One region of the Oikeobacillus pervagus genome, then DNA from elsewhere that is predicted to be linked to it. Evidence: riboswitches for the same ligand, from Rfam matches in the RefSeq annotation. Region 1 holds a riboswitch; each other region holds the start of a gene.
The links. Region 1 has a riboswitch for cobalamin ahead of J2S13_RS03070 (energy-coupling factor ABC transporter permease). Riboswitches for the same ligand answer to the same signal wherever they lie in the genome.
Positions count from the first base shown of each region.

Region 1 (8,138 bases):
CGGTTCCACAAGAATTGATCTTCCCACCGGATCATAAACAATTTCAGAACATCCAAACAATCCACTGGCAGGGGATACCATTAATAGTAGAACAACAAGCCGATCAATATCGTGTTGTTCGAGTATTAAGTACAAATCCGGCAGATTTTTTAAATGAAGGAATTGGGCCAGGTCAGCTCATTTCCATTTCCTCATAGAATATTTACAACGAACAATCTATTCCTTTTTAAGGAGGGATTGTTCATTCTTGTAAAAGCAGGTAATACAACGAAAGAATGATAGGAATGATACGAACAAATATGCTATAATAAAGGAAAACAGCAGCCGTTGTGGCTGCTTTCTTTATTCTTTCATTTACATTTGTACCTATCTAAAACATACATAATGATTAATTGAAAATTTTGCTAAAACTTTTATCATATTAAGGTGATTCTATGACAAAAAGGAAAAGAAGATCGACAAAAAAATATACAGAAATAAAAGAAACGATGAGGCTCGAATTACTTGGCCTTATTTTCATCGCCTTGAGTGTAATCGGAATTATTCAATTAGGGGCTGTTGGAAAATCATTTGTTTTCTTTTTCCGCTTCTTTTTAGGAGAATGGTATATGATTGGGTTTCTTGCGACGATTGGATTTGCAAGTTTTATGATCATTAAACGTGAAAAGCCTTATTTCTTTCGTCGCCGCTTAATTGGGATCTATATCATGTTGGCGAGTTTGCTATTATTAAGCCATGTAAAATTATTTGAACTATTAGCAAACCATGAGTCATTTAATAATCCAAGCGTAATAAAAAATTCTTGGGACTTATTTTGGATGGATGTACGTCAGGAATCAAGCAGTTCCGATTTAGGTGGAGGAATGATTGGGGCAGTTTTATTTGCTGTATCTTATTTCCTTTTTGACTCATTGGGAACGAAGATTTTAAGTGTTGTTCTCATTTTGGTTGGCTTTATTTTAATTACGGGTAAATCAATTGGAGAAATCTTTGGAAAGGTTTTGATATCTTTTCGTAAATGGGTGGGGAGTCAGTGGATGGCCTTCCAAGAAGATTTGGATGAATGGAAAACGGAAAGAAAAGAGAAAAAAGAGAATAAGGTGAAGAGTAATAAAGACAAAAAACAACCTAAAAAAATGGAATCTGAAAGCAAAGAAGAAACGGCCGAGGTCGTAACGAAAGAGCCGATCATTTCAAGCTTTACGGAAAAAAACGAAATGCCTATAGAATTGATCGAAGAAGAAGACCAATTAGCTTTGCCCATTGACGAGGAGATGGAGGATGAGGCTCCGCCAATGTCTTTTGCTGAAGTAGAAAACAAGGATTATCAGTTGCCCTCCATCTCCTTATTAAAACGGCCTAAGCATACAGACCAGAGTAAAGAATACCAATTAATTCATGAAAATGCGGCTAAATTGGAAAGAACATTTCAGAGTTTCGGTGTAAAGGCGAATGTTACACAAGTTCATCTAGGGCCAGCTGTTACAAAATATGAGGTTCATCCAGACGTAGGTGTGAAGGTGAGCAAAATCGTGAGTCTTAGTGATGATATTGCTCTAGCACTCGCAGCGAAAGATATCCGGATGGAAGCACCTATTCCAGGGAAATCAGCGATTGGGATTGAAGTTCCTAATCAAGATGTAGCGGTCGTGAGCCTTCGGGAAGTATTGGAAAGTAAACAAAATGATAAACCCAATTCCAAATTATTAATTGGTTTAGGGCGAGATATTACAGGTGAAGCGGTCCTTACCGAATTAAATAAAATGCCACATTTATTAGTAGCCGGTGCGACTGGGAGCGGAAAAAGTGTTTGTATCAATGGCATCATCACAAGTATCTTAATGAGAGCGAAGCCACATGAAGTGAAAATGATGATGATTGACCCGAAAATGGTTGAATTAAATGTATATAATGGGGTGCCACATTTATTAGCTCCAGTTGTAACGAATCCCAAAAAGGCTTCTCAAGCTTTGCAAAAAGTCGTAAGTGAGATGGAAAGACGATATGAACTATTCTCTCATTCAGGCACAAGAAATATTGAGGGGTATAATGAATATATTCATCGCCATAATAATGAAACGGGCGAAAAGCAACCATATCTTCCTTATATCGTTGTAATCGTAGATGAATTAGCAGATTTAATGATGGTGGCATCGGGCGACGTAGAAGATTCCATTACCCGTCTTGCGCAAATGGCAAGAGCAGCAGGGATTCATTTAATTATCGCCACTCAGCGACCTTCTGTTGATGTCATCACAGGGGTGATTAAAGCGAATATTCCTTCAAGAATTGCCTTTGCGGTTTCTTCTCAAACAGATTCCCGTACGATTCTAGATATGGGAGGAGCCGAAAAACTACTTGGAAGAGGGGACATGTTATTTTTCCCAGTAGGCGCTTCAAAGCCTGTGAGGGTACAAGGAGCATTCCTTTCTGATGATGAAGTAGAGGAAGTAGTCGAATTTGTCATTTCCCAACAAAAGGCTCAATATCAGGAAGAAATGATTCCTGATGACCTTCCTGAAACAACAGCAGATGTTGAAGATGAACTTTATGATGAAGCCGTCCAATTAATAGCGGAAATGCAAACTGCTTCCGTTTCTATGCTCCAACGTCGTTTTAGAATTGGCTATACTAGAGCCGCAAGACTGATCGATGAAATGGAAGTGCGAGGGATAGTTGGTCCATATGAAGGAAGCAAACCGAGAAAGGTATTAATTCCAAAATCTACAGATGAGCAAACTTCGTAAAAAAACACTCAGGTGGGGGGAACGATTCTTACGCTCCACCTGAGTGTTTTATTGTTTAGGAAACTAACTCCGATGAACAGGCGATTGCGGATTTGTTATGGAATCAACTTCTCTGTTTCATGAAATATGAGAATCCGGTTATGAAAAGAAATATTATAGAAAAGCCATATTTTTCCGTATTTTTTTGACTTTAGGTATCTAGCCATTTTTTATTTTGATTTGGTATAGTATAGTTACTGCTTACATTGAACGTTAAATTAATAATATTGCAATGATATAACAAGAATGTAAATGTTGCTTTTCAGATGATGAAAAAAGTGTTATCTTATTTCTTGGTAGTAGAAAAGTTTACATTAGAGGTCAGATGTCTGAGGAGGATGGTGATAGTTTCAATGATGGCAATAAAAGTAGATCATAGACATTTATATCTTCAAGTCATTGAACATTTGAAAAAGGCTATTGAGGCTGGAATTTACAAGGAAAAAGAGAAGCTTCCATCCGAATTTGAGTTATCGAAACAGTTAGGAGTTAGTCGAGCGACATTAAGAGAGGCTTTAAGAATTTTAGAGGAAGAAAATATTATTACGCGCAAACATGGTGTCGGAACCTTTGTCAATGTCAAACCATTGTTTACATCAGGGATTGAACAATTAAGCAGTGTGACAGATATGATTCTTCAAGCTGGGATGTCACCCGGGACAATCTTTCTAGCTTCCACTAGGCAAAAACCAACGGAGTCGGATATGAAAAGATTCCAATGTACAGATGAGGATGAAATTGTGATGATTGAACGGGTTCGGACAGCGAATGGAGAACCGGTTGTATATTGTGTGGATAAAGTTCTGGCAAAAGCTTTCCCAGACCATTATGATTATCAAGATGTGTCATTGTTTTCTACATTAGACCAAATTGGCAATCGGAAAATATCCTATGCCGTCACTCAAATTGAACCATTAGGATATCATGAAAAAATTTCGCCGATTCTTGAATGTGAATTAGAAACAGCTCTTCTTGTCTTGAAACAGCTCCATTTTGATGAAGCAGATGAGCCGATCCTTTATTCGATTAACTATTTTAAAGCAGATAAATTTAGCTTTCATGTATTAAGAAAGCGTTTTTAGTAGGTAAGACATTTTTCCAACACTTAATAGATAGTGAATCCCCCCACCTTAAGTGATGATAGGTGAGGGTTTTTCTGCTTAAAAGGTTCGAATTGTGCAACTACTATTCATTTTCGCCCAATTTTTTGGGAGAGCCAATGTAGCAACTGATCTCGGCTTTTCGGAAAATCAGCGTGAGAGGGGATCTCTTCAAATTGGTTGACGATATCCAAAATCCATGGTTTATGAAGGTGACTTCTACTTAAAATTCCTTCGTCTGAAAATGCACCATGACCATCACCTGAATACAGAGTTTCTCCATTATTCATGATGATGATTTCATCTGACCATTCATAGGCAAAGTCCACATCATGGGTGGACAGAATGATAGTGGTTCCATTCTGATGGATACTTGAAAGAATATGTAATAAACGGTCCGAATAATAGAGGTCCAGTCCAGCGGTGGGCTCATCCAATACGATGACTTCTGGCTTCATCGCAAGTACACCCGCGATGGCTACACGTTTCTTTTCTCCAATACTTAATAAATGAGGGGGCCTTCGACTATAGTTGGTCATTTCCGTTAGTCGCAATGCCTCATCCACATATTGTTCGATTTCTTCTTTTGCTAAGCCTAAATTTTTCGGACCAAATGCCACATCATCCCTGACAGTCGATGCAAAAATTTGTGAATCAGCCTGTTGAAAGACTAGGCCGACACTTTTTCTTAGTTGAACCAGTTCTTTTTTCTTATATTTTAAAGGTTGACCTTTAAAATAGACCGTCCCATTTTTAGGCCGTAATAATCCATTTAGATGCAAAAATAAAGTAGACTTACCTGCACCATTATTTCCCAATACGGCTATTTTCCTCCCTGGTGAAAATGAGAGGTTAATATTCTTTAAAACATTTGTACGATCTGGATAGGAAAATGATAGATTCTCCAATTGGAGGATGGGCACTGTCATTCAAAAAACACCTTTCCACTAAAAAGAATGATGAAAAAAAAGAAAAGGAAGAAAAGATGTTTTTTATTCACCTTCCCTTCATAAGTAAACGAAAGAATTAATTCATCGGCACCTCTTGAGTCAATCGCCTGTTGCATTTCTGTTCTCTTTTTTAATGTTTGGATAAACAGATTTGGGATTAAAATTGAAAAAGAACGTAAAGAAATTCGAAATGAACGATGTCCTAACCGCGTTGACTGTGCATAGTACATTTGAATGGCTGTTTCCATTAACATAAAAAGAAAACGATATGTGATGGAAATCAAATCAATTAATTCTTTCGGAAGTCTAAGTCTACTTAAAACAAACAGTAGTTCATGGACGGGTGTGGACAAAATAAAAAAATAAATACATGTCACACTACCTATAGAAATGAGAAATAGTTCAATCGCTACTTCAAAATTGGTAAATAAAATAAAAATGAAAATAGGTCCTATTTCGCCTGACCAAATAAGATCTTCCCCTGAATAAGGCTCCAAGGAGAAAGTGAAAAGAATTGAAATAATACTTGTTAAAATGAATAATAATGGTAGACTTAAAAGCTTCAAATAAAGCAAAATATGTATGTCCATAACGATTATGATGATCATACTCATGATAAAGAAAATGAGCAAGGATAATCCTACATCTCTTAGGGTGACAGTCGTAAGTAGACACCCAATTGCGAAGATAAATTTCTCAATTGGGTGTATAGTTGAAAGTCTTTGTTGATTTGCTATTGTATCGATAATCATCTTAATGTTTCTTTCTTATTTCCATTCTTTTTCCCTTTGGACAGTCCGAAAAAATATCCAATAAAGCCAGCCCCTAGCGCAGCTTGTAAGGCAAATAATAAACTTTCCACTTCTCCACCAGGTAATTCCCAAACATTTGAAAACCAAGGTTCATATTTGGGATTAATAGATTCGATTGCATCGACAGCTTTTCCATCCGTTCCCGCAAACTCTGATGAAGTATTATAAGCAAGAGGAACAATAATAAATAATAAAATAACAAATAAAAGAAAGAGATTTTTCTTCATAGATTATTTCGCCTCCTTCATTTGCACATTTAAAGTGGATAGTTCTTCACGATTATATTTTGCTAGAAAGTTTAATACCATAACAGTTAGCAAACCTTCGACAATGGACAAAGGAATTTGCGTGATAGCAAAAATGCTAGCAAATTTCATAAAAGAACCTATGATTCCATTTACAGAGTCTGGAAATGCAAGCGCCAATTGAAACGATGTTGCAACATATGTAGCTAGGTTTGCTAAGGCAGCTGCTAAAAAGATCGATACATTATGATGAACATTCATCTTTTTCGATGCTTTGTATACTCCGTAGGCAACGAAAGGTCCAAGTACAGCCATTGAGAAGGCATTCGCCCCTAATGTAGTAATGCCACCATGAGCTAGTAACAATGACTGAAATAAAAGGACAACAAATCCAACGACACTCATGATCATAGGTCCGAATAAGATCGTCCCAAACCCTAATCCAGTTGGATGGGAACTACTCCCTGTAACAGACGGGATTTTCAATGCCGATAACACAAAAGCGAAGGCAGTGGATAGACCTAAAACCATTTTCATTTCAGGGGAATTTCGAAATAATTTCCTTAATTGAAGGATTCCGATGAATAAAAAGGGTAGAAAAGCGATCCACCAAATAATGACCCATTTGATTGGGAGAAAACCTTCAGCAATATGCATGGCATGGGTGCTCGAAAAAGAATTCACCCAAAAATAAGACGCTAACATTAAAATACTACAAAACCAAAAAAAGCTTTTCCTCATGAAAATTCTCCTCTTCTCAAAATATTCTCCTATCTTTCTCTTGAAAAATAGATATACATATAGAAAAGTAAATCACATGAAATATTGTGGAAAATAAAAAAGCATTCATAACTTACGGTTAAGAATGCATGAAGAATACATGTCATGCGATTTCCCCTATATCCCGTAGGTACATCGAGAGTGGAAAACAGGCAGGTCTCCTGACTTATCTTCTTTGTGAATTGCGCCTTCCCATTGAATACAAAAGTGGCCTATTGCAAAACACTCCAAATTACAGTGGCGGGAACCGTGCTGGAATTTCACCAGCTTCCCTTTTAAGCAAATAGAGGGGGGTTCCCTATTTGCACCTATTTTCGAAAAAATATGAAATTAATTTAAAGTATAGGGAATTTGTGACAGTTTGTCTACAATTTTTTTGAAAATGTCAGAAAAGAGAGATTAAAAAAACTTCTTGTCAATTATTGAATAATTTGTTAACTTTGAATACATAGTTATAAATATTGTGATATAAAAAATATCAAACGACAATTACATAAGATGATTTAAAGTGCCAATTAGGATATTGGATAATAGGGAAATCGGTTAAAATCCGATGCAGCCCCCGCTACTGTAAGTGTGGACAAGCTTGTCAAAACCACTAGGTAACGACTAGGAAGGGACAAGGGAGGAAGAAGCATAAGCCAGGAGACCTGCTTTAAGTCGCGTTTTATTCTTCGGTGGGAGGAATAGGTGTGTGGCATAAAGCTATTGTTCATTTGCATACAAATCCTTATCTTCCAGAAGATAGGGGTTTTTTTGTTGGAATTATTTTTATATTGAAAATGGGAGGGGCAAGAATGACGACATGGAATTTACAAGATATGCAAAAGCATGTTCTGATTTGTAACGGTTCTAGTTGCATGAGAAAGGGAGGAGAGGAAGTCACCCAAGCCATTAGAAAGGAAATTACAACAAGAGAACTAGACCGCTATATTCATACAAGCCGGACTCGGTGTAATGGTAGATGTAAAGATGCCTGTGTTGTCATTGTGTATCCAGATGCTGTGTGGTACGAAGGGATCGATGTTGATTCTGCGAAAGAATTGGTGCACTCCCATCTAGAAAACAATCAAATATTGAAATCGAAGGTTATATATGAGCGGACGCAAACGGGAATGAGTTTAAAAAACAATCGCGTCAAAGGAATTGAGAAAGAAAAGCAAGAAGCGAAAAAGGAGGAAGTTTTGTGACCGGGAAATTATTAATCGTAGGATTTGGTCCAGGAAGTGTTAAACATTTTACAGAGCGTGCAAAAGAAGCTATTGCAGAAAGTGATTGCATTATTGGTTATAAAACATACGTAGAGCTCGTCACAGATTTAATTACAGACCAAGAAATTATTAGTACAGGAATGTCGGAGGAAGTCAGCCGTGCTCAAGCTGCCGTCAAACTAGCCGAAGAAGGAAAGAAAGTGGCGGTCATATCTAGTGGGGATGCGGGTGTCTATGGGATGGCTGGTCTCGTA
Region 1 covers NZ_JAUSUC010000005.1:25,464-33,601, reverse strand. Annotated here, with positions in the region: gene J2S13_RS03100 (YlzJ-like family protein) at 1-197, shown strand, start outside; gene J2S13_RS03095 (DNA translocase FtsK) at 435-2,747, shown strand; gene J2S13_RS03090 (GntR family transcriptional regulator) at 3,143-3,868, shown strand; gene J2S13_RS03085 (energy-coupling factor ABC transporter ATP-binding protein) at 3,976-4,815, opposite strand; gene cbiQ (cobalt ECF transporter T component CbiQ) at 4,812-5,588, opposite strand; gene J2S13_RS03075 (energy-coupling factor ABC transporter substrate-binding protein) at 5,585-5,875, opposite strand; gene J2S13_RS03070 (energy-coupling factor ABC transporter permease) at 5,879-6,634, opposite strand; cobalamin riboswitch at 6,808-7,000, opposite strand; cobalamin riboswitch at 7,163-7,345, shown strand; gene J2S13_RS03065 ((2Fe-2S) ferredoxin domain-containing protein) at 7,471-7,863, shown strand; gene cobJ (precorrin-3B C(17)-methyltransferase) at 7,860-8,138, shown strand, end outside.

Region 2 (8,138 bases), on a different contig from region 1:
GAAGTTCGCCGCTCTTCTCCATTTGTCTATGAAGAAACTTTTGAAGTGTTGAACACATTGAAGGATCACGGGTATCGCTTGTTGCTATTAACAAATGGGGCACCTTCCTTGCAAATGGAAAAATTAGCTATGACACCAGAACTCCCACCGTATTTCGAGCATATTATCATTTCTGGAAATATTGGCTTTGGAAAACCAAATCCCATCCTATTTGATCATGCTTTACGCATTATGGATGTATCAGCTGACGAGGCCATAATGGTAGGAGATAATTTAAGCACTGATATTTTAGGATCAAACCGTGTGAAAATGGAATCCATTTGGATTGATCACTTAGATGGTAAGGTCGTTAAAGAAGCAAAGCCCACTTATCGTGTGGAAAGATTAAAAGATATTTTGAACCTATTATCCATTTAAGCGAACCTGCCTATGAAAAAAACGGGGATAAGTAGGTCACCAATGAGACCAATTTATCCCCTTCCTATCATTCCCGTAAACGTGCATCTTTCGTGAAAAAAACCCGATATCCAAATAAAAGCAAAAAAAGAACGGTAAGAGAAACGCTTCCTGCTATTCCTAACAAGATCGCTATTTGATATTCGATCGCTAAAACAGGGCTGATTCCTGAGAGGATTTGTCCCGTCATCATTCCTGGTAAAAAAACAATCCCCATGCCTAGCATATTGTTGATGGTCGGTAATATAGCTGAATCAAAAGCATGATCCACATAACGTTTTACCGCCTGCTTTGGGGTTGCTCCTAACATCAATGCCCCTTCTATTTGATCCCGTTGATGGTGAAGGTCGTTCCATAACGTTTTGACTGCTAATGTCACCGCTGTCATAGAGTTTCCAATAATCATCCCCGCAATGGGAATAAAATACCTTGGATCATACCAAGGAGAAAAATGAATGACAATAAAATTGAAGTACAAGATACTGGCAAGTGTTCCGCTAGCCATCGCATAGGCAATCATTTTCTTTAATTCATTTGAAAACGGTTCCCCCATTTGCTTATAAATCGTCCTTATAGCAAAAACCTCCATTAAGATGACGATCACAATGGTCAATAAAGGATGAGGATATTTAAGAATAATCGTTAATATATACCCCGCCATTACAAGCTGAACCGTCATTCTTAATGTTGCAATGTATATAAGCTTTTCCCTAGCAATACCTCTCCATTTTACAATGATAATAAGAAAGACAATAAAAACATAGGCAGCAATTAATCTCCATAATTCAATATCAATCATTCCGTTTCCCATCTTCTACCTCTTTCCGATATGAATGATATGCTCTCCAAAGGTCTCCCATGCAGTCTTCGAATGTGTCACCATTATGACTGTCCCACTCCTCTTTTTGACCTCTTGAATGATATTGGATAACACTTTGATCTCCGTTTCCTCATCCAATGCTGAAGTCGGCTCATCCAGCAGATATACTTTAGGATTGATTAATAATGCTCTCGCTAGCGCTACCCTTTGTTTTTCCCCACCTGATAAATCTTTCACATTTTCATCAAGGGATTTATGTAGATGGACTACTTGTAGAGAATGCTTCAACTCTTCTTCTGTCGCCTCCACTTGATCAGAAAACCATTTGCCTTTTTGTAAATTTTCTTCTATACTACCGGAAAAAATAAGTGGAGTTTGTGCTACCATGATGACTTCTCTCCGATGCTCAACCGCATCCCTTTCATCTAAATGTTGATTTTGGAATAGGATTTCACCCTTATCCGGAATCAACATTTTATTTAATAATTTTAATAAAGTAGATTTCCCCGAACCACTTTCCCCAACAACACACGTCACTCGATTACTAGGTATTTTCATCTCATCAATCTGAAGGATTTCCTTGTATCTTACCTTTTTCAAATGAAACAATCATAACACCCCACAATCCACTCTCATCCATTTCACTATATCAGATTTTTGAGGAGCTCTATATTAAATTTATGTATAGAAATAACCTATGAGAGTAACCCCCACAGGCTTTTCAATACTTATAGGTCATCAAAACCGTTTATGTCTGATGTCTTTGTATATTGGCGCGATTTTTGCTCAAAGAAATCTGTCTTTCCTAAATCCACCTCTTGATACGCAATGATCCAACGTAACGGGTTCGTCCGATAACCTTCAAACGGAGCTTGGAATCCCAATTGTTCTGCTCTTTTGTTCGCCATGAATTTTACATAAGCATCCAACTCTTGCATAACAATCCCTGCGATTTCATTCCCGATAATCTCCTGACCCCATTCAATTTCTAACTGTGCAGCAGTACGGAAAGTCTCTTGGCCAAATACTTTCAGCTCGTCCGTCCAATATTCAGGGTGTTCCTTCAATGTTTCTTTAAAAATTTTTTCAAATAACCCAACATGAATTTGTTCATCTCGATTAATATAATTAATCATAGTACTTGTCGCAATCATTTTTTGATTCCGAGCTAAATTGTAGAAAAAGGCAAATCCAGAATAGAAAAACAACCCTTCTAAAATTACATCATAAATGATCGCCTTCAAAAAGTTTTCAATTGTCGGCTTATTCGCAAAATCGATATAACCATTCGTAACAAAATCATTTCTCTTTCTCAAAATAGGTTCATTTCTCCAGTAATCAAATACCTCATCTTGTATTTTCTTGGGTACAATACTGGATAAAACATAGCTGTATGAATGATTATGAATTACTTCCTGTTGAGCGAGAATAATCATGAGAGCGTTTAGGCTTGAATCTGTTATATAATCGGCCACTTTTCCTGCAAAATCAGTTTGAATACTATCTAATAAGGCAAGTAATCCGATTACCTTTAAAAATGTATCTTGCTCCTTTTCTGTCAACATTGGAAATTGTTTAATATCCTGTGACATATTGATTTCGAACGGGGTCCAAAAATTAGACAGCATTCTTTTATACTTTGGATAGGCCCAAGAAAACCGAACATCATCCCAGTTTAAAACATTGGAAGATTGTCCATTTATAATTCCAGTAGAACAATTGGGCGCAGTTGGGTCCATTAGTAAACGTTTTTCAATTATAGTCATTTCCTTCTCCCTCTCTTTAGCTTTCACAACTTTCACATTCTTCTATAAAACTGCTTGATGTTGATCGGACATAATACGTTGTTTTCAACCCAGATTTCCAGGCATCCATATGTAAAATTAGTAATGCACTCGCTTTAATATCATGGGTTACGTAAAAATTAAAGGAAATCGCTTGGTCTATATGCCGTTGACGTTTTGCGTTTTGTTGAATAGACCAATGTTGGTCAATTTCATAAGCATTTTTATAATACCAAGTCGTTTTTGCTGATAAATCGGGTGCAGTGACGGGAATTTTGTAATTTTTCTTTTCCTCTGAATATTCTTTTCTAAAAATAGGATCGATACTTGCGGTAGAACCGGCTATAATCGATGTTGTTGAGTTTGGGGCGATCGCCATTAAGTAACCATTTCGTATCCCATGCTCTTGGACTTCATTCTTCAATTCCTGCCATTTTGGAGAAATATACCCTTTACGGTTGAAATATCTCCCATTCTGCCATTCTGAACCTTCAAAGTGAGGGTATTTTCCTTTTTCTTTCGCTAATTTTACACTTGCACGTATCGTATAATAAGCAATCTCTTCATAAAGTCGATCACAATATTCAACAGCTTCTTCACTTTCCCATTTAATCCCTTGAAGAGCCAATAAATGATGCCATCCAAATGTCCCCAATCCAATTGATCGGTATTTTTGATTCGTTATTTGTGCTTGCAAGACCGGAATTGTATTAATATCAATTACATTATCAAGCATGCGCACTTGAATGGAGATCAGCCGTTCCAAAACATTGTCTCTCACACTTCTCGCCAATGAGATCGAGGAAAGATTACAGACGACAAAGTCCCCAGGTATTTTATAGGTTACAATCTTTCCATCTACAACTTTTTCTTCTTCCATGACGGTTGGACTCATATTTTGGGTAATTTCTGTACATAAGTTACTGCAGTATATGATTCCTTTATGTTTATTTGGGTTTTCACGATTCACTGTGTCTCGATAAAACATATAAGGTGTCCCTGTTTCCAATTGGGAAATCATGATAGATTTAAAAATTTCAATGGCTGGAACTCGTTTTTTTGATAATAGGGGATGATGAACACACTTCCAATATCTTTGTGTAAACTCACCATTTTCCTCCTCATCATAAAAATCTTCTAATGAATATCCTAATACCCTTCTAACTTCATGAGGATCGAATAAATACCAATCTTCCCGCTGTTCAACATGCTTCATGAAAAGGTCAGGAATACATACACCTGTGAATAAATCATGTGTACGCTGCCGCTCATCCCCATTGTTAAGTCTCGTATCTAAAAAGGCGAAAATATCCTTATGCCAAACATCTAAATAAACAGCAATTGCCCCTTGTCTTTGCCCCAATTGATCAACGGAAACAGCTGTGTTATTCAATTGTTTCATCCAAGGAATAACCCCTGAACTCACTCCTTTAAACCCTTTAATATCACTGCCTCTACTGCGGATTTTCCCCAAATAGACACCGATTCCTCCACCATTTTTACTTAATGTCGAAATATCCGTATTCGAATCGTAAATACTACGTAAATCATCTTCCACCGTATCGATAAAGCAACTAGATAATTGCCCATAACCTTTTCCGGCATTTGCTAAAGTAGGGGTGGCCACGGTCATATATAAATTGGATAAGGCCCAATAAGCCTCCTCAACTAAAGTTAATCTCTGTTCTTTTGGTTCATTTTTCATTAAAGTCATTGCTATCACCATAAAACGCTCTTGTGGCAATTCGTATAATTGACCATCATGCGTTTTGGCCAAATAACGATCGGCTAACGTTACAATCCCGATATAAGAAAATAGCTGATCTTTATCTGGATTTAGAACTGATTGTAAATAGGATATTTCCTGTAATGAATACTTTTCTAATAAACTTTCACTATAAATCCCCAACTTTGTTAGTGTAGAAATCAATTGATAAAAAGAACCATATTTTTCTTCTTCATCATAACCTCTAGCCCTTGCTACCTGTCGATAGAGCCTACGAATAAAAACAGACGAAGCAATATAGGTCCAATCAGGTTCATTCATACTAATTCTTTCAACAGCTGATAAAATTAAAATATTATAGACATCATCCTCTAATGAAATTTCCCTTGATCTTAAAGAGATTAATACCTTTTCTCTAAAATCCTCCAGGGGAATATGTGGGAATTTAGCAGCCATCTCAGCTATTAAATACTCTACTTTTTCTATCATTTCTTCAATTGATGTATGTTTAGTCATATCGGTCATTTTATTTTCCTCCTACCATTCAATCTGCGGTATGATTCTTATCTCGTTCCTTTTTCCTCTCTTGTGCTGCATGAAATAATTCCTTTTCTTTATCTGTCTCAGGAATGACTTTTGGTACCGGAGATGGAACACCGTTTTCATCAACGGCTACCATTGTGAGCATCGAAGTCGTCGTTAGTAACCTTTCCCCAGTTGTTAAATGCTCACTCTCGACTTTTACAAATACCTCCATTGACGTTCGACCAGTCGAAACAACTACTGCTTCCAATATCAAAATATCCCCAACCTTTGCAGAAGACACAAAGTCAACTTGATCGATAGAAGCTGTTACAACCACTTTTTTAGAATGTTTCATCGCACATATCGCTGCTATTTCATCAATATAGGAAAGGACCGTCCCGCCAAAAATTGTTCCCATATGATTTGTATGCGGCGGTAAAACGAGCTTTGATTGATACGTTCTAGATATATTCGACGAAATTTCAGTTTTCATTCTCATCCCCACTTCCATTTTTCCACTACTCATATTGGGATTCGAGAAAGGGAACGATCGTCCAATCTATTTGTTTTATATATATAAAAAAACCCATTCCAAGAATGGGTTTTTTAACGTTGATAAATAAATAGACATTGAACTTGTCTACAAGACTACCATCGTTATTTCTCCCCAACTCCCGAAGAAGAACATACGCTATAAATACGGCAGGTCTCCTGACTTGTGCTTCCTCCTACTCTAAGACCTTCCCATCAAAGAATGACAGTGGTTGTTCTTATTTCGTTTGCACTTACAGTTGCGGGGACAGCTCTGGATTTTCACCAGATTCCCTTTTCAGTCTAAAAATAGACACCGTATTTATCGGTTATTCACTATATATAGTAGTGTTATTTTCTATAAACACAAAATATTGCATCATCAAATGTTAACTATAAAGGAATCTCTCTCTTTTTACAAGGATTTTATAAAAATTGCGGAGAATGAAGCTCATATCGTCCATTCATTTTTCAGTTTCTACGCTAGTTTGCCATTGCATATTTCCCCCGGGAATTTGATCATTTCCCATAGACTTTTGCACTACTCCTTGCTAGATTTGCGCTTGTACTCTGATTTTTTGATTATTTCCAAGCATATATGCTCATTTCCCGTATCTTTTTGCACTTCTTTTAGGAATCTCCAACACTATGTGCTTCCCTAATCTACTAGATGACGTTTTTCCCTATTATCAACCTTCTGATGACTGTTCCATAGCGATTCTGCGTTTTAGTTTTTTATCAGGAGTCGTCAGGAAGATGACGGCTATGATAATAAACAGTCCTCCTAATAGCTGGTATGCTCCGAACACTTCCTTTAACCAAATCACGGAGACGATGGCCGCTACGAATGGTTCGATACTGGATAGAATGCCTGTTTCGGTTGCGGTCAAATACTTTAGACTTCCTATATATAGAACAAATGATAGGGTTCCACTTGCGATAATGACTAGTAACATGGCAAAGGTCGACATGGTTAACGTATCAGTAAAATATTGTGGTGTGAGGGAATGATTAAATATAAGTAAAACGATGCCTCCTAGTAGCATTCCCCAACCTACGATTATAAGTGTTCCCCATTTTTTAATTAGTGGTGCTGGCTGGATCGTATAAAAGGCAAAACCAACAGCCGTTAATATTCCAAACAGGATGGCCTGTTTCGATAAAACGATGCTTTCTATCGAACCATTTGTAATAAGAAAATACGTACCTGCTATAGCGGCCACGACGGCTAAAAATTGTCTCCTAGAAGGAAAACTTCTCCCCTGTACTGAAACATAAATCGTAATGAGAACAGGTCCAAGAAACTGGAATAATGTCGCCGTTACCGCATTGCTATATTGTAGTGCTTCTATAAAAGTATACTGAGCACCCAACATACCGATAATGGAGAAGAGCACCAGTTGGATGGAATGGGATTTATGCTTCCAAATAGCCAATATATTTTGTTTTTTTACAAATGCCAAATACCCCAACATCGTGATTCCCGCCAGTAACAGCCGAATAACTAAAAAATCGCTAGATGACATGTTCGTCTGTTGAAAAAACCACTGAATCATAGGACCAGATAATCCCCAAAATGTAGCACCTGTTATAATCATTACAAGACCAAGTTGACGTGATGTTTTCATGCTATGCCCCTCCCTGCACTCATTATTTAGCAATCAATGACATAGGTATTATAGGGAATTTCTGATACTATATGAAGGATCAGTTTTATATAAACAAAAGGGGTCAGATAACATGTTTCAATTCACTCCAAAGCTTGATGCTAATTTAAAAAAACCACTATATGTACAGTTGTATGAGGAGATCAAACATGAAATCAAAACGGGGAATTTATCTCACCATACGAAGCTTCCTTCTAAAAGGAAATTAGCTCATCATTTACAAATTAGCCAAAACACGATTGAAGCAGCATACGATCAGCTTGTCGCGGAAGGATATATCAAAGCCATTCCTCGCAAGGGCTTCTATGTATGTGAAATGGAACAACCGATTTTTAACCCCAAAAAGTCGTTTGAGCCAATTGAAGAAAAAAGAGAGGATAAAAAGTTTACGTTTGATTTCACCCATTCGGGAGTGGATCCGCGTTCTTTCCCATATACCACTTATCGTAAATTAGCCAGTGACATATGGCGTTCCGAACGCGAGTCATTGCTTTTACTTGGGCATCCACAAGGGGAATATGATCTTCGAGAGGCCATTGCTTTGTATATTTATGAGTCCCGTGGTGTTCGATGTTCCCCTAGTCAAATTGTGCTTGGGGCTGGTACTCCCTACTTAATAAAACAACTTG
Region 2 covers NZ_JAUSUC010000035.1:6,262-14,399, forward strand. Annotated here, with positions in the region: gene J2S13_RS12340 (HAD family hydrolase) at 1-417, shown strand, start outside; gene J2S13_RS12345 (ABC transporter permease) at 485-1,267, opposite strand; gene J2S13_RS12350 (ABC transporter ATP-binding protein) at 1,271-1,885, opposite strand; gene J2S13_RS12355 (ribonucleotide-diphosphate reductase subunit beta) at 2,005-3,042, opposite strand; gene J2S13_RS12360 (ribonucleoside-diphosphate reductase subunit alpha) at 3,059-5,311, opposite strand; gene J2S13_RS12365 (acyl-CoA thioesterase) at 5,331-5,804, opposite strand; cobalamin riboswitch at 5,996-6,178, opposite strand; gene J2S13_RS12370 (DMT family transporter) at 6,532-7,470, opposite strand; gene pdxR (MocR-like pyridoxine biosynthesis transcription factor PdxR) at 7,583-8,138, shown strand, end outside.
Region 2: another riboswitch for cobalamin. It lies ahead of J2S13_RS12365 (acyl-CoA thioesterase); the one in region 1 lies ahead of J2S13_RS03070 (energy-coupling factor ABC transporter permease).

Region 3 (8,138 bases), on a different contig from region 1:
TTCAGTTTCGAACGGATTTCCGTTTTTACATAATAAAACCGCTTCTTCGATATATGTTTCACGAAGTCCGTCAAGTTCAACGAATCTTCTTACGATTTTATGTTGTTTGTTAGAATGTTCTGTAATGGCTTTATGTACGCTCATGTAATTCCCTTCCTTTTCGAATATTAAAAAAGTTTCCCTTATATTATGCACCAAGGATTTGCACTTTGACAATGGGATTTGATACTTGTTAGTGGGGGAGCAAGTTTGAAATCGATCGTGCTAACATCATGATCGAAGTTAATTGCCATGATGAAAAAGTCGCCCCGTGATATTTAAAATTTTATTTTTGTCGCTAATTCAGGGTCATCAATAAAAGGGTTGCGATTTCCTTGGATCCGATAAATCGCACGGTTCCGGTGTTTTTCATAGATCGTAATGTCGAACTCCATATGCCACCGAATTAGTAGTTCTAGATCCACTTGTCGTCGGAATGTCTTTTTTATTGCCCGTGGATAGCGAAGAAAGAAATATAGCATCGCTCTTGCGACTGTTCCTTTTCCGTACTCTGGTTCAAACCGACCTTCTGAAGCGACGCCACAGCGATTTTGGATTTTTTCTTTCGGGGATTCTGGTTGATAATAATTAAAATCGGCATAAGGGAAATTGGATCTAGCTGCATTACATTCCGGTTGACACATAAATAAATGATGCAAGTCTCCTTTCATTGGTTCCCTAGCACTAAACCAAGATTGAGGAACGACATGTTCTGTATTGTATTTATATTGAACGTCAATATGTTTCATTTTTTTATTTAAGTTAAAGGATGAATGTTTCATATGATCTAACATTCTTTGAAATTCAGCATATCTTTTCTGAATCGTTTCAATATCTTCAGCAATTAACACTTTTGGATTTTTCCGTTCTCCAGAATAAATACTTTTTACACTCCCATCTGGCTGTAAATCGACCCAAGTATATAAATAATGATCTTTGCTAATAAAATAGGGTAGGTGCCATTTATGAGTTTTTTTAATCAAGTTATGGTAAATGGAAAATAAATGTGCACCATTTTCACCTTGTTCTTTTACTGAACGGTAATACCTTTTCCTATCTACCTCATCTTTTTCATGATCATAATAAATTTTATCATTTTCAGTGATCTTTTTTTGATTTCCTTTTAGGAGTACGAACGGTTTTTTTATGTCTCTTCCAAACCATTCTCCCAATTCATCAAAGCTTTCTAGTAGAATTTGCTGATTTTGTTTCTTCTTTTTCATCGTACTTCCCTCTTCACTATGTTGGCTTTTGTCTATCATACCATGATTATATTCATCTAGTTATCATGAAATAGAAACAGGACCTGCCACCATTCATTGTTTATCCCTTATAATATAGGGTGAGATCTTTTTGAAAGTAAGTGAAAGGAAATGAATAATAGATGAAACTAGTATCCTGGAATGTGAACGGGCTAAGGGCGTGTGTTCGAAAAGGTTTTTTAGATTATTTCCACGAGGTGGATGCTGATATTTTTTGTGTACAGGAGACAAAATTACAAGCGGGGCAAATTGATTTATCATTGGAGGGATATGTGCAATACTGGAATTATGCCGAGAAAAAAGGGTACTCCGGTACAGCCGTATTTACGAAGAAACGACCATTAGCGATTTCATACGGGTTTGCTTCAGGAGAATCAGAACCAGAAGGAAGGGGCATTACCTTAGAGTTTGATACCTTTTTTCTAGTAAATGTATATACTCCGAATTCTCAGAGAGATTTGGCAAGACTCCCTTATCGACTCACATGGGAGGAGAGAGTCCATCGGTATTTAGTCGAATTGGATGCAAAGAAACCAGTAATTTATTGTGGAGATCTAAACGTTGCTCATCAAGAAATCGACTTAAAGAATTCTCGAACGAATCGGGGGAACTCAGGTTTTACAGACGAAGAAAGGGGAAAAATGTCAAACCTATTAGATGCGGGATTTATTGATACATTTCGCTATTTTTACCCAGAAAGAGAAGGGGCCTACTCCTGGTGGTCCTATATGAATAAAGTAAGAGAACGAAATATTGGGTGGCGGATTGATTATTTTCTTGTTTCAAAACGAATGAAAGACCGTTTGAAGGCAGCAGCTATTCATTCGGAAGTATTAGGAAGTGATCATTGTCCAGTCGTCTTGGAAATAGAAGAATAACCAATTATATCGATGGAAGAGCCGAGGAATTTCCTCGGTTTTTATTTTTGAAAATTTGATATTGAAATTCATTCTCATTTGTATTATTATATAAATGAGAATGAATTTCAATTAAAAATTAGGAGGAGCATATGATACATCTTTATTAATAGTTGGCGGAGACCGTGTAGAAACAATTACAACAAGGTTAAGAGAGATCGGCATACATAATGTTTCTCATATTAGTGGTAGAAAGACAAAAATGACAGAAAAAACGATTGGAAAACATACCGATGCGGTGTTAATCTTAACGGATTTTATCAACCATAATTTAGCAAAGGCAATAAAAGAGCAAGCCCGTGATAAAGAAATCCCCGCTTTATTTTCGAAAAGATCCTGGAGTTCGATTAAATTAACGATTGAAAAAGCCAATGAAAAGAATAAGATGACAGCTTGCTCATGAGGGATATTTTTCACAAACGGATCCTAACGTTTGCTTCAATAGAACCAATATGACAGCGAAAGAGGTGTGGATCCCATGATTTTTACCAATACACTTTCGAAAGAAATCGTCATCATAGATGGGGCGATGGGGACTGAATTATGGAAGAGTTTAGATCTCCCTTATAAAAAGCCTTTTTCAGCCCCATCATTGAATATATCAAACCCTGAAATCGTAGAAGAAATTCATACCCGCTATTTGCATGCGGGGGCCGATGTCATCACAACGAATACATTTACTGCTAATCTACTTTTACAAACTTACTATGGAAAAGAATCTGAAATCAGTGAACAGAATGAAAAGGAGTGCAAATTGCAAAATATGCCGTAGCCCCATTATAAAAACAAGAAAACAAGTGTTCGTTTGGGCGCATATTTGCCCTTTATTTGTTTCAGAGACATGCTTGCAAAATCCCATTGTTGATAACATTAAACTAGTTTCTTAAAGAAAAAATAAAGGAAACACAAGGATCATCCCCATGTTTCCCTAGAATATATTTTATTGTTCCTCTTCTGTGCCTTCAGATTCTGTATCTTCATTTTCTGTATCTTCGTTTTCTGTGTTTTCATTTTCTGTTTGATCCTCTACTTGTTGGTCTTCTTCTTTTTCCGTATCCTCTTTGTTACAACCAGCGGCGACCCCTACTAGCATGAAAGCTGTACACATTACCAATAACTTTTGCTTTAAACTTTTCATCTCCAACGCCTCCTTATATGTTGCGTAAAAAAAGTACATAGTTATCATACTATATTTTTGCGTCCATACAAGGAGTCTTTTCCATTTTTTACAAACCCTTAACGTAGGCTCTAAGATATTTAAACGATCTTAACATTCTGTCAATATATCAAATGAATTTAAGGTTATTAATAGATTTTCCCTTACAAAATAGAAAAAAGTCAGCAGAGACGCGATATTCACCCATTTCTTATGTTTGACGCTAGGTTTACGAATAAATTCAGGAGTTGTGCTACAACATTATTCACCAATATAAATAATCTTTATCTGGTTATAATCAATCACTATCGACTTCGTATATAGTAATATTTTACTAGTTATTCGCCATTTAAAACCAAGAAACAAAGCTTTCACCCTATAGACAACTGAATCATTTATCGTTAATTTGATAATTAGTTGACTGTGAAAGGATGGGGAGAATCGATGGGGATAATAAGAAAAGCATTTTCCTTAATTTTAGTAATGTTGATCATCGTAGGTTGTTCTAATGAAACAACAAAGCAGCCAGCAAAAGAAAATAAGGTGACAGACAAACAGGAAGTTGAAAAGCAAGAATTGGATTATGAAAAATATACTAGCCTAAATATTGAAGATATGCTGAAAACAGAGCCAGGTAAGTATAGGGGGGCTTCAAAGAAGGAGGAAAAAATAAAAAAAGCCATTACAACATTTCCTAAAGGAAAAAAAGCTGAAGAATATTATGGGAGGCTTTTGGCTTTAGCAGCTGAAGACTATCGTGATTATGCCCAATTTTTCAATAATTTTGACACTTCTTTTGAAGAGATTAGTGAGACTCCAGACGAAAAAGTAGACCTCCAAACAGATCCTAAAGCTAAAAAAATCAATGTACAAATTTTATTTGATGCTAGTGGAAGTATGGCTGCTGAGATTTCAGGTGAACAAAAAATGAAGCTTGCTAAAGATGCGGTGCTGCAATTTGTTACTGATCTTCCGGAAAATGTTCATGTCTCTCTTCGTGTTTATGGACATAAAGGTACTGGAAAAGAGGAGGATAAAGCCGCTTCTTGCTCTAGTACAGAAGTGGTTTACCCCTTATCGACATATGATCAGGAAACTTTTTCTAAAGCACTTGATACATTTAAACCTGCTGGATGGACTCCACTAGCAGCATCTATTTCGGCTGCAAAAGAAGATTTACATAATCAAATAGGGGAAAATGTCGAAAATATTATTTATATTGTGAGTGATGGGATTGAAACATGTGGTGGTGACCCAGTCCAAGCTGCAAAGGAACTCAACCAATCAGATATTAAAGCCGTGATTAACATCATCGGGTTTGACGTTGATCATGCCGGGCAAAAAGCATTAAAACTCGTAGCAGATGCTGGAAAAGGCGAGTATGTGGATGTAAATTCAAAACAGGCTTTTGCAGATTATTTTAATAAAAAAAAGAGTGAACTGTTGAATGAATGGCATTCATGGCAAACTGAAAATGTGAATAAATATTATGATTCACAAAATACAAGAGTGAATGAGTTATATACAAAGCAAAATGAAATGGTCAATCTTGCTACAGAAGAACAAAATGAATTACTTGCATTCACAAACGATTTGAAACAAAATTTAGACTTAGATAGTACTGTTCATTATGAAATTCGTGAGTTCATTCGTAAAAGGGGATATACCGTACGTGAGTATGCACGAGATTCAGGATATAAATACCGCGAAGAACTTAGAAATCGTGGGTACGAATTACGTGAAGAAGTACGTGACAAAGGATATAAAGAACGTGAGGAAATTCGTAGAAACAAGTAAAAGGTAGATCTATAAGGTATTTTCTTTATTCATCATTGCAATATGATAAAACTATCGATATACTCAATATGTTAACTTAATATGATAGGGGATTCAAGGTGTCCTTTTTTGGACTTGATAAGGAATCTGGTGGAAATCCAGAACTGTTCCCGCAACTGTTAATGCAGACGAAATAAGCATATCCACTATATCTCAAATGATATGGGAAGGGCTTAAACTAGGATGATGCATGAGTCAGGAGACTTGCCTTGAAGACAATATAGTACTATCTTTTTCGGGAGGTGAAAAGATAGGACGTGGAAACGTTCAAATTCTCATAATGAAGTTCTCGTTCTACACTCATCTACTTACTGATGGGTGTTTTTTTGTTTAGAAAAATAGTTTAAAAAGGAGAGATTTTTCTGGAGATTCAAAAACAACCTAGACATTTCTATATGTTTATCATCCTATCTATCGTTCTATTATTATTATTGATGACGATCGGTGTGATGGTAGGTCCGGTTTCCATCCATCCTTTTACTGTTTGGAAAGTAGTTTTTTCTAAACTCCCATTCTTCCATGAAAGTATCCAATCGACAGAGGCAACGATAATTTGGGACATACGCTTTCCGAGAGTGATTCTAGGTGTGATTGTCGGGGCAGGACTTGGAATCATCGGTACTGCGGTGCAGGCAGTTGTTAGAAATTCATTGGCTGATCCATACATATTAGGGGTATCATCAGGTGCTTCTGTAGGAGCAACATTGGTGATTGTCTTAGGTGTATTTTCATTTTTAGGTCAATATGCGATATCGTTTGCGGCCTTTTTAGGGGCACTTTTATCTACCATATTTGTTTTCTTTTTTTCACAAATTAATGGAAGAATATCGACCGTCCGACTATTGCTCGCCGGTGTTGCGATTTCGATGATACTGTCAGCTATTACGAATTTTATTGTCATCTCGTCACCTCGAGCAGAAGGAATTCGTGATGTGATGTTTTGGATGATGGGAAGTCTCGCAGGAGCCCGTTGGGAATATTTATTCATCCCAGCTTTGATTGTGACGATTGCTTTTTTATATCTTTGGAGTCAATTCCGCTCTTTGAATCTTCTTCTTATGGGGGATGAGACAGCGGTTACATTAGGAGTAAATTTAACCTCTTTTCGGAAAAAACTGATTGTCATCACCTCACTATTAACAGGGGTACTCGTTGCCGTAAGTGGTGCGATTGGATTTATCGGATTAGTCATCCCTCATATTGTTCGTTTATTAGTCGGATCTGATCATCGAAGAGTATTGCCACTCAGTGCTTTAGCAGGTGCCAGCTTTTTATTACTGGCAGATATTTGTGCAAGAATTATCATTGCTCCTGAAGAGATGCCGATTGGAATTATTACAGCAGTATGTGGAGGACCTTTCTTTATATGGCTTTTACGTAGAAATTCATATTCTTTTTAAGGAGGTCATAATGGATGGAAATTTCGGTAGAAGACGTAAGTTATACTATTTTTGATAAAAAAATAATCAATCAAGTGTCTTTAACTATTCATCATGGGGAATTGGTGGGAATCATTGGCCCAAATGGAAGTGGAAAATCGACGCTTTTAAAAAATATGTATCGTGTATTAAAACCTGATGGAGGGGTGATACAACTTGACGGACGGTCCATTACGGATATAAACACGAAAGAAATCGCCAAACAGCTTTCCGTTGTGAGTCAGGAGTCCAGTGTTGCCTTTGATTTTAATGTTTTTGAAATCATTCTGATGGGGCGTACTCCACATAAGAAATTTCTTCAACCCGATACGGTCGAGGATGAGCACATCGTTCGGAATGCTTTGAGCCAGGTGAATATGAGCGAATATATCGATAAACGGTTTACCCAATTATCAGGGGGCGAAAAGCAGCGCGTGATGATTGCTAGGGCAATTGCTCAAGGAGCGAAGGTTATGATTTTGGACGAGCCAACCAACCATTTAGATATTCACCATCAGTTACAGGTATTGGAATTAATTAGAGAATTACAAGTCACCTGTGTGGCAGCTTTACATGACTTAAATCTTGCGGCATGTTATTGTGACCGATTATATGTACTCAACCAAGGTGAGATTGTAGCCTCTGGAACCCCAAAACAAGTCCTAACAAAGGAGCTGTTAAAAGAAGTGTTCAATGTACATGTTGAAATCGGAACTCATCCCGTGACAAAGAAAATCCATCTTTTCTATCATGCAGAAGAGGATGCCTAAAGTCGGAATTTTCAACAAGTTTCAAATATCTAATGGAATGATCGTTAAGAAAGGATCGAATGAATATGAAAAAAAACGTATTTTTTATTCTGATTGCTCTTATCTTACTACTCGCCTCATGCGGGAGTTTGAAAGAAGAAGGGAAAACCAAAGAAGCGAATAATAAAGAAATTGTGACGATTCAAAATCTTGATCATGAACTGAAGATCACAGAACCTCCAAAAAGAGCAGTGAGCCTTAATCAACATGTAACAGAAATTATGCTTGCTCTTGGATTAGAGGACTCAATGGTTGGTACTGCTTATTTAGATGATCAAATTTTGCCAGAATATGAAGAAGCATATAAGAATATTCCAGTACTTTCAAAGAAATACCCATCCTATGAAGTGTTAATTGCTTCAGAACCTGATTTTGTTTATGGGGGTTGGAAAAGCGCCTTCACTGAAAAAGGGGTGGGGACGATTGAACAATTGAAGAAAGATGGAATCAACGCTTACTTGCATGAATCTTCTAATAAAGTTGCTCCCACAATGGAGGATGTCTTTCAAGATATTTATAATATTGGAAAGATATTTGGGGTAGAGGACCGAGCGGAGAAACTGACAAATAAAATTGAAAAAGAAATGAATGAAATTGAAGCGAAAATTGGTGAGGTGAAAGACCCTATCCCAGTGTTTATTTATGATAGTGGAGAAAAGGAACCTTTTACTGCAGCCCAAAACTTTATGAATGATTTAATT
Region 3 covers NZ_JAUSUC010000003.1:14,783-22,920, forward strand. Annotated here, with positions in the region: gene J2S13_RS01795 (YpbS family protein) at 1-144, opposite strand, end outside; gene J2S13_RS01800 (endonuclease I family protein) at 318-1,262, opposite strand; gene J2S13_RS01805 (exodeoxyribonuclease III) at 1,424-2,179, shown strand; gene J2S13_RS01810 (DUF2325 domain-containing protein) at 2,328-2,621, shown strand; gene J2S13_RS01815 (homocysteine S-methyltransferase family protein) at 2,697-2,990, shown strand; gene J2S13_RS01820 (hypothetical protein) at 3,159-3,356, opposite strand; gene J2S13_RS01825 (vWA domain-containing protein) at 3,819-5,171, shown strand; cobalamin riboswitch at 5,251-5,436, shown strand; gene J2S13_RS01830 (FecCD family ABC transporter permease) at 5,606-6,610, shown strand; gene J2S13_RS01835 (heme ABC transporter ATP-binding protein) at 6,625-7,398, shown strand; gene J2S13_RS01840 (ABC transporter substrate-binding protein) at 7,464-8,138, shown strand, end outside.
Region 3: another riboswitch for cobalamin. It lies ahead of J2S13_RS01830 (FecCD family ABC transporter permease); the one in region 1 lies ahead of J2S13_RS03070 (energy-coupling factor ABC transporter permease).

Region 4 (8,138 bases), on a different contig from region 1:
TTCCTATGATCAATAGAAACTATCATACACTTTCGCACAGAAACCCTATTTTCCATGAGGGTGATTTGTCTCTATATTTTAACACATATCACCATTTTATCCCCGATTCCTTTTCAATTCAACAATTCCATATACAACAAACGTATTATATTCCAATTATGGGGATTTGGAAATTTCCCAAATTAAAGGATCAACAGGTGGGAGAGGATTGCAAGATTGTTAGACAGTTCTCTACTAAGTGGATTTTTGATCAAAGGGGATGTTCATGAAAAATTAAAGTTGGGAATTCCTTTAAGTACCAAGCTTCATCCCGTTGATGTACCTAGCTCTAATCTTATGGAAAAACCCCAACTTTTTTTATTTTAACTTGTTTTAAATTGATTGATTTCCTTCTGTAATTGAATACTTAATTCTGTTAGATCTCTCATGGCCTCAGAAACAACTGTTGTGGAATTAAGTTGATTTTCCGTGTAGGAATGTACTTCTTGGCTTGCTGCTGCCGCTTCTTGTGAAATATATGCAACCTCTTTTACGACTTCTAGCATTTCATCTTTTTTTCCCGTTACTTCTTGAACTTCTACATTTACAGCGGAAATTGATTGTTTGATTTGGTGAATGAACTCTGAAATTTCTTGAAACGAGCTATTGGTTTGTTTCACAACATCTGTTTGTTGATGGAAACTATTTTTCGTTTTAGACATTTGCTCGACCGCATGTTTTGTACTCATTTGGATATTTTGAATAATAGTCGTAATTTTTTTCGTTGCTTCACTAGATTGTTCAGCAAGTTTTCGAACTTCATCGGCTACAACAGCGAACCCTTTTCCGTGTTCACCAGCACGAGCTGCCTCTATACTAGCATTTAGTGCTAATAAATTTGTTTGAGACGCGATTTGGGTAATCGTTTGCACAACGACTTCAATCGTTTCTACTTTATCGTTTAGATGAATCATCACCTCTTGCATATGATCCACTACTTCGCTTGAGTTCTCATTTGATTTTTTTAATAGAGACATTTGTTGAAATCCTTTATCACTAGTTTGATCGGCCTTTTGTAATAAAGAAGACATTTGATCGGTTTTAACTGAAATATGATTGATCCTATTTCCTAAATCATGAAATTGCTGGTCTGCCTTGTCCGACATTTGGGCGGAATCAGTCGCTCCCTCCGAAATACTTTGAACGGCTGCTGCTGTCTGTTCTGTCGAATCCTTTGTCATCTCCACTATTTCTTGTAACCTTCCAACCGATTCACGTACATTTTTAGCCGTTATATTCATCACTTTTATAATATTTTTCATATTTGTCATCATGTAATTAAAATGATGGGCCAATTGACCAACTTCATCTTTGCTGTGAATGTCTACTTGAATATTTAAATGGCCCTTTGTCACCATTTGAATTGATTCTGTTAATTTTCCTAAAGGTTTTGTAATTTTAGCGGATAACAAAATGATCGCTATGATGATAAGGAGTAGTACCGTTAAAGCCACAACTAACAAGAAATCTTGAATCGATTGCGAAACCTTTTGTAATTCTTTTTGGTGATAAATAGCCCCAACCTTCCAATTCGTATTTTTCACTGTGTCAAAAACAAGTTTATTGCTTTCATTATATTGGTCAAATTGAATGATTCCGGATTTATTAGAGTGTTGAAATAGTTCCATAATGTATGGGAGATTTTTTATATTTTTTCCTTGTTTCTCATCATGAACAATTGCCACTCCTGTTTTCGAGATTAATATCGGAAATCCATGATACCCGATATTCAAATCATTCATCCAGTTCGTTAAACTAGTTAAATTAATATCGGCCGCGATCACTCCTAGAAATTGCTCCCCGCTATACACAGCTTTTGAAATGGTAATGACGGAGGTCTTCGTTGCTTTATGAATGTATGGTTCACTCCAAACAGCCGTTTTCGATTGTTTCTTTGCTTCCTTATACCATTTTTGCTCAGTGAAATGATAATCAGAAGGAAACTGAGAAACAGGAGCAGCTTTTAATCTATTAGTAGGGGAAACAAAGTAGACAGACGCAACATCTTTATAATGCTTCGTATAACGATTAAAGCTTTTTTGAACACTTCGATCAAGTAAACTTAATTCCTCATGATCGACCTTATCCTGAACCCCTCGTGCAAATTGAATTAATTCATCACTCTCAGATAACATAAGTAGACTAGTTTCGTGCTTTTCTAAAAACACTTGAGTGGAATGGTTCGCTTCTTTAACAATTCCATCTATTTGTTCCATTACATCCGTTTCCATTATTTTTTCCATTTTCCAATTCGTAAAAAAAATAATGATTCCAAATGAAACCATTAACAAAATAGTTATAGGAATAATTAGTTTGAATTTGATTGATCTCAAGAACATCACAACCTTATATATACTACTTTTAGTATAAGACTTAAGATGTATAGATTAGGTTATCGCAATGTAAAGATTTTATTAAAGTTGGAGTGAGGGAAGTGGGTAAGCACACAAAAGGACTCGAAAAGAACAAAAGCGGAAGCGCCTGTCCATCGGCGTACGTATTTTGTAGTCTTTGACTGAGATAAAGGAAACGAAAGCGTGGCCTTTCACGAGCTGATGTGGACTTATCGGAGGGAGAAAACGGAGAAATCCGCTAGACGTGGACAACCCCTTTCAAAGGAGGATATCCACAGTTCTAAATTTTATAATTTTCTAGGAAAACGAAAGAAAGACAGCAAGGCAAAGATCCCCACTGTCTTTTTTATATTATTTTTCTTCTGCAACATATGGAAGAAGAGCCATTGTACGAGCGCGTTTGATTGCTAAAGTCAAACGACGTTGGTATTTAGCGCTTGTTCCTGTTACACGACGTGGAAGAATTTTTCCGCGTTCAGAAATAAACTTTTTAAGTAAGTCTACATCTTTATAATCAATATGAGTGATGTGGTTAGATGTGAAATAACACACTTTCCGACGTTTACGTCCACCTCTGCGTCCACCTGCCATGTTCAATTCCCTCCTTTACTTGTTATTTAAAACTTATCATCAAAATGGGAGATCATCATCTGAAATATCGATCTGTTGACCGTCATTTGCAAATGGATCTTCATCTATACGTGTGAAACCATTATTGTTTCGATCTTGTTGATTCTGACTAAAAGGATTGTCTTGATGTCTTTGGCTACCGCCAAACATCCCACTGTCATCGCGTCGGCTATTTCCTGCCGAAGCATTACGTGGTTCTAAAAACTGTACACTTTCAGCCAAGACCTCTGTAACGTATACACGTCTACCATCTTGTCCTTCGTAATTCCGCGTTTGAATGCGGCCATCGACACCAGCAAGGCTGCCTTTTTTCAAAAAGTTTGCAACGTTTTCCGCAGGTCTGCGCCAAACAACACAATTAATGAAATCCGCTTCTCTCTCACCTTGTTGATTCGTATAATTACGATTACAAGCAAGAGTAAAAGAAGCAACAGCAATGCCATTCGGTGTGTAACGAAGTTCAGGGTCTTTTGTTAAACGACCGACTAAAACAACTCGGTTCATCATCAGAATCAACCCCTTCCTTCTTAATTAACGTTCCACGTGAAACATTAATCGAAGAATTTGTTTGTATGATTGAACGACTACTTTTCAAAAAGTAGAAGCTATTTTACTAAACATTTCAAATGAATTATTCTTCTTCTTTAACGACAATGTGGCGGATAATATCGTCACTAATCTTTGCTAAACGATCGAATTCTTGAACAGCTTCTGGTTTAGATTGAACATGAACTAATTGATAGAAGCCTTCACGGAAATCGTTAATTTCGTATGCAAGACGACGTTTACCCCAGTCTTTAGAATCGATGAGTTCCGCACCGTTAGAAGTTAAGACATTATCAAAACGCTCAACAACTGCTTTTTTAGTATCTTCATCTACATTTGGGCGGATGATGTACATTAATTCGTACTTTTTCATCTTTCTTTCACCTCCTTATGGACTATACGGCTCTTTCCTTTTAAAAAGAGCAAGGAGCAATGTTTTCATTACTCACAGGAAGAAATTATACCATAATGGTATCTTAAAAGCAATGAGTCATCCCCAAAAATAGATTTCAATAGACTTAAAACATAAAGGTAGAAAAAGTAATCGCTGTAAATGTTCCTAATAATGCGCCAACAAGAACATCTGAGGGATAGTGAACACCTAACACAATTCTAGAAACGGCTACAAGAAGGGCAGCTGGCAGTAAGTAAGGTAAAAGGGATGGATAGACAACAAGATAAGAAATAACTATGGAAAAAACAGCTGTCGTGTGGCCGGATGGAAAAGAGTAGTCCTTGAATAAATGACCATGTACCATTGCATTAGGCAAGGCTAAATACGGACGGATTCTTTGAAAAGTCTTTTTAATTAAAACAGCTACTACATGACTGACAACTAACGATACTAAAGCAAGCAATGCAACCTTTCTCAATGTTTGATTACTTGACATTAATAATATAAGTTGCAATCCAATTGTAAACATCGCTCCCCCAAGATGGGTAATATGTTTAAAAAAAGACACGCATAATTTCGAGCGGCGATTAAGAAAGTAAAAATAGGCTTGATCTTGTTTGATAAACCATGATTTTGCCCTTTCCACTTGAAAAACCCCCTCTAAACTTCATTTTCTTTTAGTGTAAAAGATCATTATTAGTTTATACGAAGGATTTTGTAAATTTTCTGTAATTCTCTTGATTATTTTCACCAAAGTGGTTCTTCTTTATTCCGTAATTGGTACAATCTTGGTACTAACAAAAGAACCATCACATAGGCGATCAACTCTATCACTAGAATAACTGAAATAGGGACATGAAAGATGGTCAATGGAAACCAAAGAAGAATGGGCAAAGTCGTAAAAACCGACGCTTTTTTTCTCGATTTAGCTGACACGTATTGTATATGCTGACAGTAAGGACACGTCCATCCATAGGAAAAAGAAAATGATTTCAAAAGAGTTTCTTTCCACTTCCATTTACTTTGACAATTTTGGCAAATAGGCATAACCATTTCCCCCTTTTTAGAGAATACGATTCAATAAACTAAAAGGTTTCACAAAACAGAAACATAAAGGAATTTAAATTAAAAATTCAGAAAATAAAAATAGACACAAAAGGAAGACTGAATTATACTTAACTAAAGCGGAAGCGCCTTGGTTATCGGCGTACGAATGTTGCAGATTTCGACTGAGATAAAGGAAACACGGCGAGGAAGTCCACGAGCCGATGTTGACTTATCGTAGGGAGAAAACGGAGACATTCGCTAGACGATAGGCGCTGGAGCTAGATGTACAAAAGCGGAAGCGCCTCGATCATCGCCGTACGGATTTCTCAAGTTTCGACTGAAATAAAAGAAACGAGAGCAAGGTCCTTCTTGAGCTGATGTTGACTTATCAGAGGGAGTAAACGGAAAAATTCGCTAGACGACAGGCGCTTGAGGCTTGCCGTGGTCAACATTTTTAAAGGGTGATCCACAGTTCTATATTTTAAAGTTTTCTAAACAACAAGTGAATATTCCTTTTTTAAACAGGTGCTATATTTTACTATAGCTTAAAAGGGAAGTTCGGTGTAAATCCGACACGGTTCCCGCCACTGTAATTCTGAGCGACCTGCTATTTGTCACTGTTTCAAAATGAAATGGGAAGACGCTGGAAACGATGAAGTTAAGTCAGGAGACCTGCCTGTTTAATAAGCGCAATAATTCCTACGGGTAATAGGGAGGTGTCTGTGAAGAATTCATATAGAAGAAGTCTATTCTTTTTTCTATACGATGATGTTTGAAAGAAACTATTCTGAGCATTCGGCCCTTGGTCCGAATGCTCTTTTTTTATCGTTCAATTTCTCATAAAAGAGAAGGGGTGGGGGAAGTGAAGATTGTTTCTGATCCAGAGGAAGTATTCCGACACTTAAAATATAACCATTTCCATCCAGATTTAAATAGATTTCGAGAAGCACATCATCAACAGCAAACATTAACACAAGTAATGGAGACGGAACAGGCATTTATGGCTTTAGCTATCGTGGATTCGCAAATCATTGGTTATACAATCATACTTTCACCAGAGGAAGAGGAGAGATGGATTAAATTAGATTTTCTGAAAGTACTAGGGGTCATTGAAGTGGCTCCCACTTTTCGAAACCGAAGCATTGCCAAAAAATTATTGCATTCTATCTTCACCCAACAGGAGTTGGAACATTATATTATTATTTCTCTAGAATATTGCTGGCATTGGGATTTAAAACTCACCAATGGCGATCCTTATTTGTACAGAAATATGTTAAGAAAGGTGCTTGAGTCTGCTCGATTTGTAGAATACAAAACAAATGACCCTGATATTAAGGCTTCTGAAGTCAATTTTCTCATGGCAAGAATAGGAAAGGCTATAACAAGCGAACAAGTTTCGCAATTTATCCGTCTAGCAAAATATAATAAGTAAAAGGAGAGAGAATCATGCAAGAAAAGAAGATCAATCATTATATTAATAGTCTAGGTGCTGTTTTCGTCATTTATTCTTCCAAGGAAAAGGTCATAGAAAAATATATGGAGTTAAAAGCAGCTATCTCCGAACTTGAAGAAAACAAAAAAGAGCAGCAACTCTATTTAGATAAAGCATTACAAACGGTTATATTGGGCCGATAATTCGAAGGTTTCCTTTATATTTTGAACGATGTAAAAACGGAATAGAAAAACGGAGCGTTGTATTTCTCAACACTCCGTTTTTCTTATTCTTTTACACATTAAAACGGAAATGGATAACATCCCCGTCCTGAACAAAATATTCTTTCCCCTCAAGTCGGACCTTTCCTGCTTCTCTAGCCGCTCCCATTGAACCTGCATTTAATAAATCCTCATAGGAAACAGTCTCGGCACGAATAAATCCACGTTCAAAATCGGTATGAATAATTCCCGCACATTCTGGTGCTTTCATCCCTTTTCGGAATGTCCAAGCACGTACTTCTTGAACACCTGCAGTAAAGTATGTAGCTAGCCCAAGTAAGCTGTATGTTGCACGAATTAATTGGTCAAGTCCAGATTCTTCAATTCCTAATTCTTGTAAAAACATTGCCTTTTCTTCGTCATCTAATTCAGCAATTTCAGATTCAATTTTAGCACAAACGACGATGACTTCAGCATGGTCCTTATCGGCAAATTCGCGAACTTGTTGTACATAAGGATTTTCTGAAGGATCGACAACATCGTCCTCTCCAACGTTTGCCACATAAAGTACTGGCTTAATTGTAAGTAGATGTAACCCTTTCACAACTTTCATTTGCTCTTCTGTGAATTCGACAGTTCGAGCTGGCAATTCTGATTCAAATGCCTCCTTTAATTTCACAAGGATTTCATGTTCGATCATCGCATCTTTATCTTTTTGTTTCGCCATTTTTTCTACACGGCCAACTCTTTTATCCACTGTTTCTAAATCGGCCAGTATTAATTCTAAGTTAATCGTTTCGATATCAGAAATAGGGTCTACCTTTCCTGAAACATGGGTGATATTTTCATCCGCAAAGCAGCGGACGACATGACAGATCGCATCCACTTGGCGAATATGAGATAAAAATTTGTTCCCTAAGCCTTCCCCTTTACTAGCCCCTTTTACAATTCCAGCGATATCTGTAAATTCAAAAGCGGTCGGAACCGTTTTCTTTGGTTGTACTAACTCTGTTAATTTATTTAACCGTTCGTCTGGTACTTCTACAATCCCAACATTAGGATCAATGGTACAAAAGGGATAGTTGGCAGATTCTGCCCCCGCTTTTGTAATGGCATTAAATAATGTTGATTTTCCTACGTTCGGTAAGCCAACAATTCCGGCTGTTAACGCCATACTTCGTCACTCCTCTATTCATAAATAATTGTCTATACACACAAACCATCCTTTAAAATTCTGGAAAGACTTAGACTTTCACAAAACAGGAAAGGCATCATTCAAGCAAAGATACTTATCTTTTATTCAGAAAAATTGAATATAAACCTTTCACAATTATAGATATATGGTGGAAAAAAGACAAGGGATTCTAGCGTTCCCAAAAGAATATCTTTGGGAAAAGGGCGAAAAAAAGAAAGAGGACTGATCCTTAAGGCAAAGTATAATGAACCTTAAGGACCATCTCTTTATTCTTCAGTCG
Region 4 covers NZ_JAUSUC010000019.1:44,844-52,981, forward strand. Annotated here, with positions in the region: gene J2S13_RS08955 (methyl-accepting chemotaxis protein) at 363-2,372, opposite strand; gene rpsR (30S ribosomal protein S18) at 2,745-2,984, opposite strand; gene ssb (single-stranded DNA-binding protein) at 3,024-3,530, opposite strand; gene rpsF (30S ribosomal protein S6) at 3,655-3,942, opposite strand; gene J2S13_RS08975 (phosphatase PAP2 family protein) at 4,088-4,609, opposite strand; gene J2S13_RS08980 (TIGR04104 family putative zinc finger protein) at 4,711-5,010, opposite strand; cobalamin riboswitch at 5,517-5,704, shown strand; gene J2S13_RS08985 (GNAT family N-acetyltransferase) at 5,873-6,442, shown strand; gene J2S13_RS08990 (hypothetical protein) at 6,457-6,645, shown strand; gene ychF (redox-regulated ATPase YchF) at 6,737-7,837, opposite strand; gene J2S13_RS09000 (DUF951 domain-containing protein) at 8,125-8,138, opposite strand, start outside.
Region 4: another riboswitch for cobalamin. It lies ahead of J2S13_RS08985 (GNAT family N-acetyltransferase); the one in region 1 lies ahead of J2S13_RS03070 (energy-coupling factor ABC transporter permease).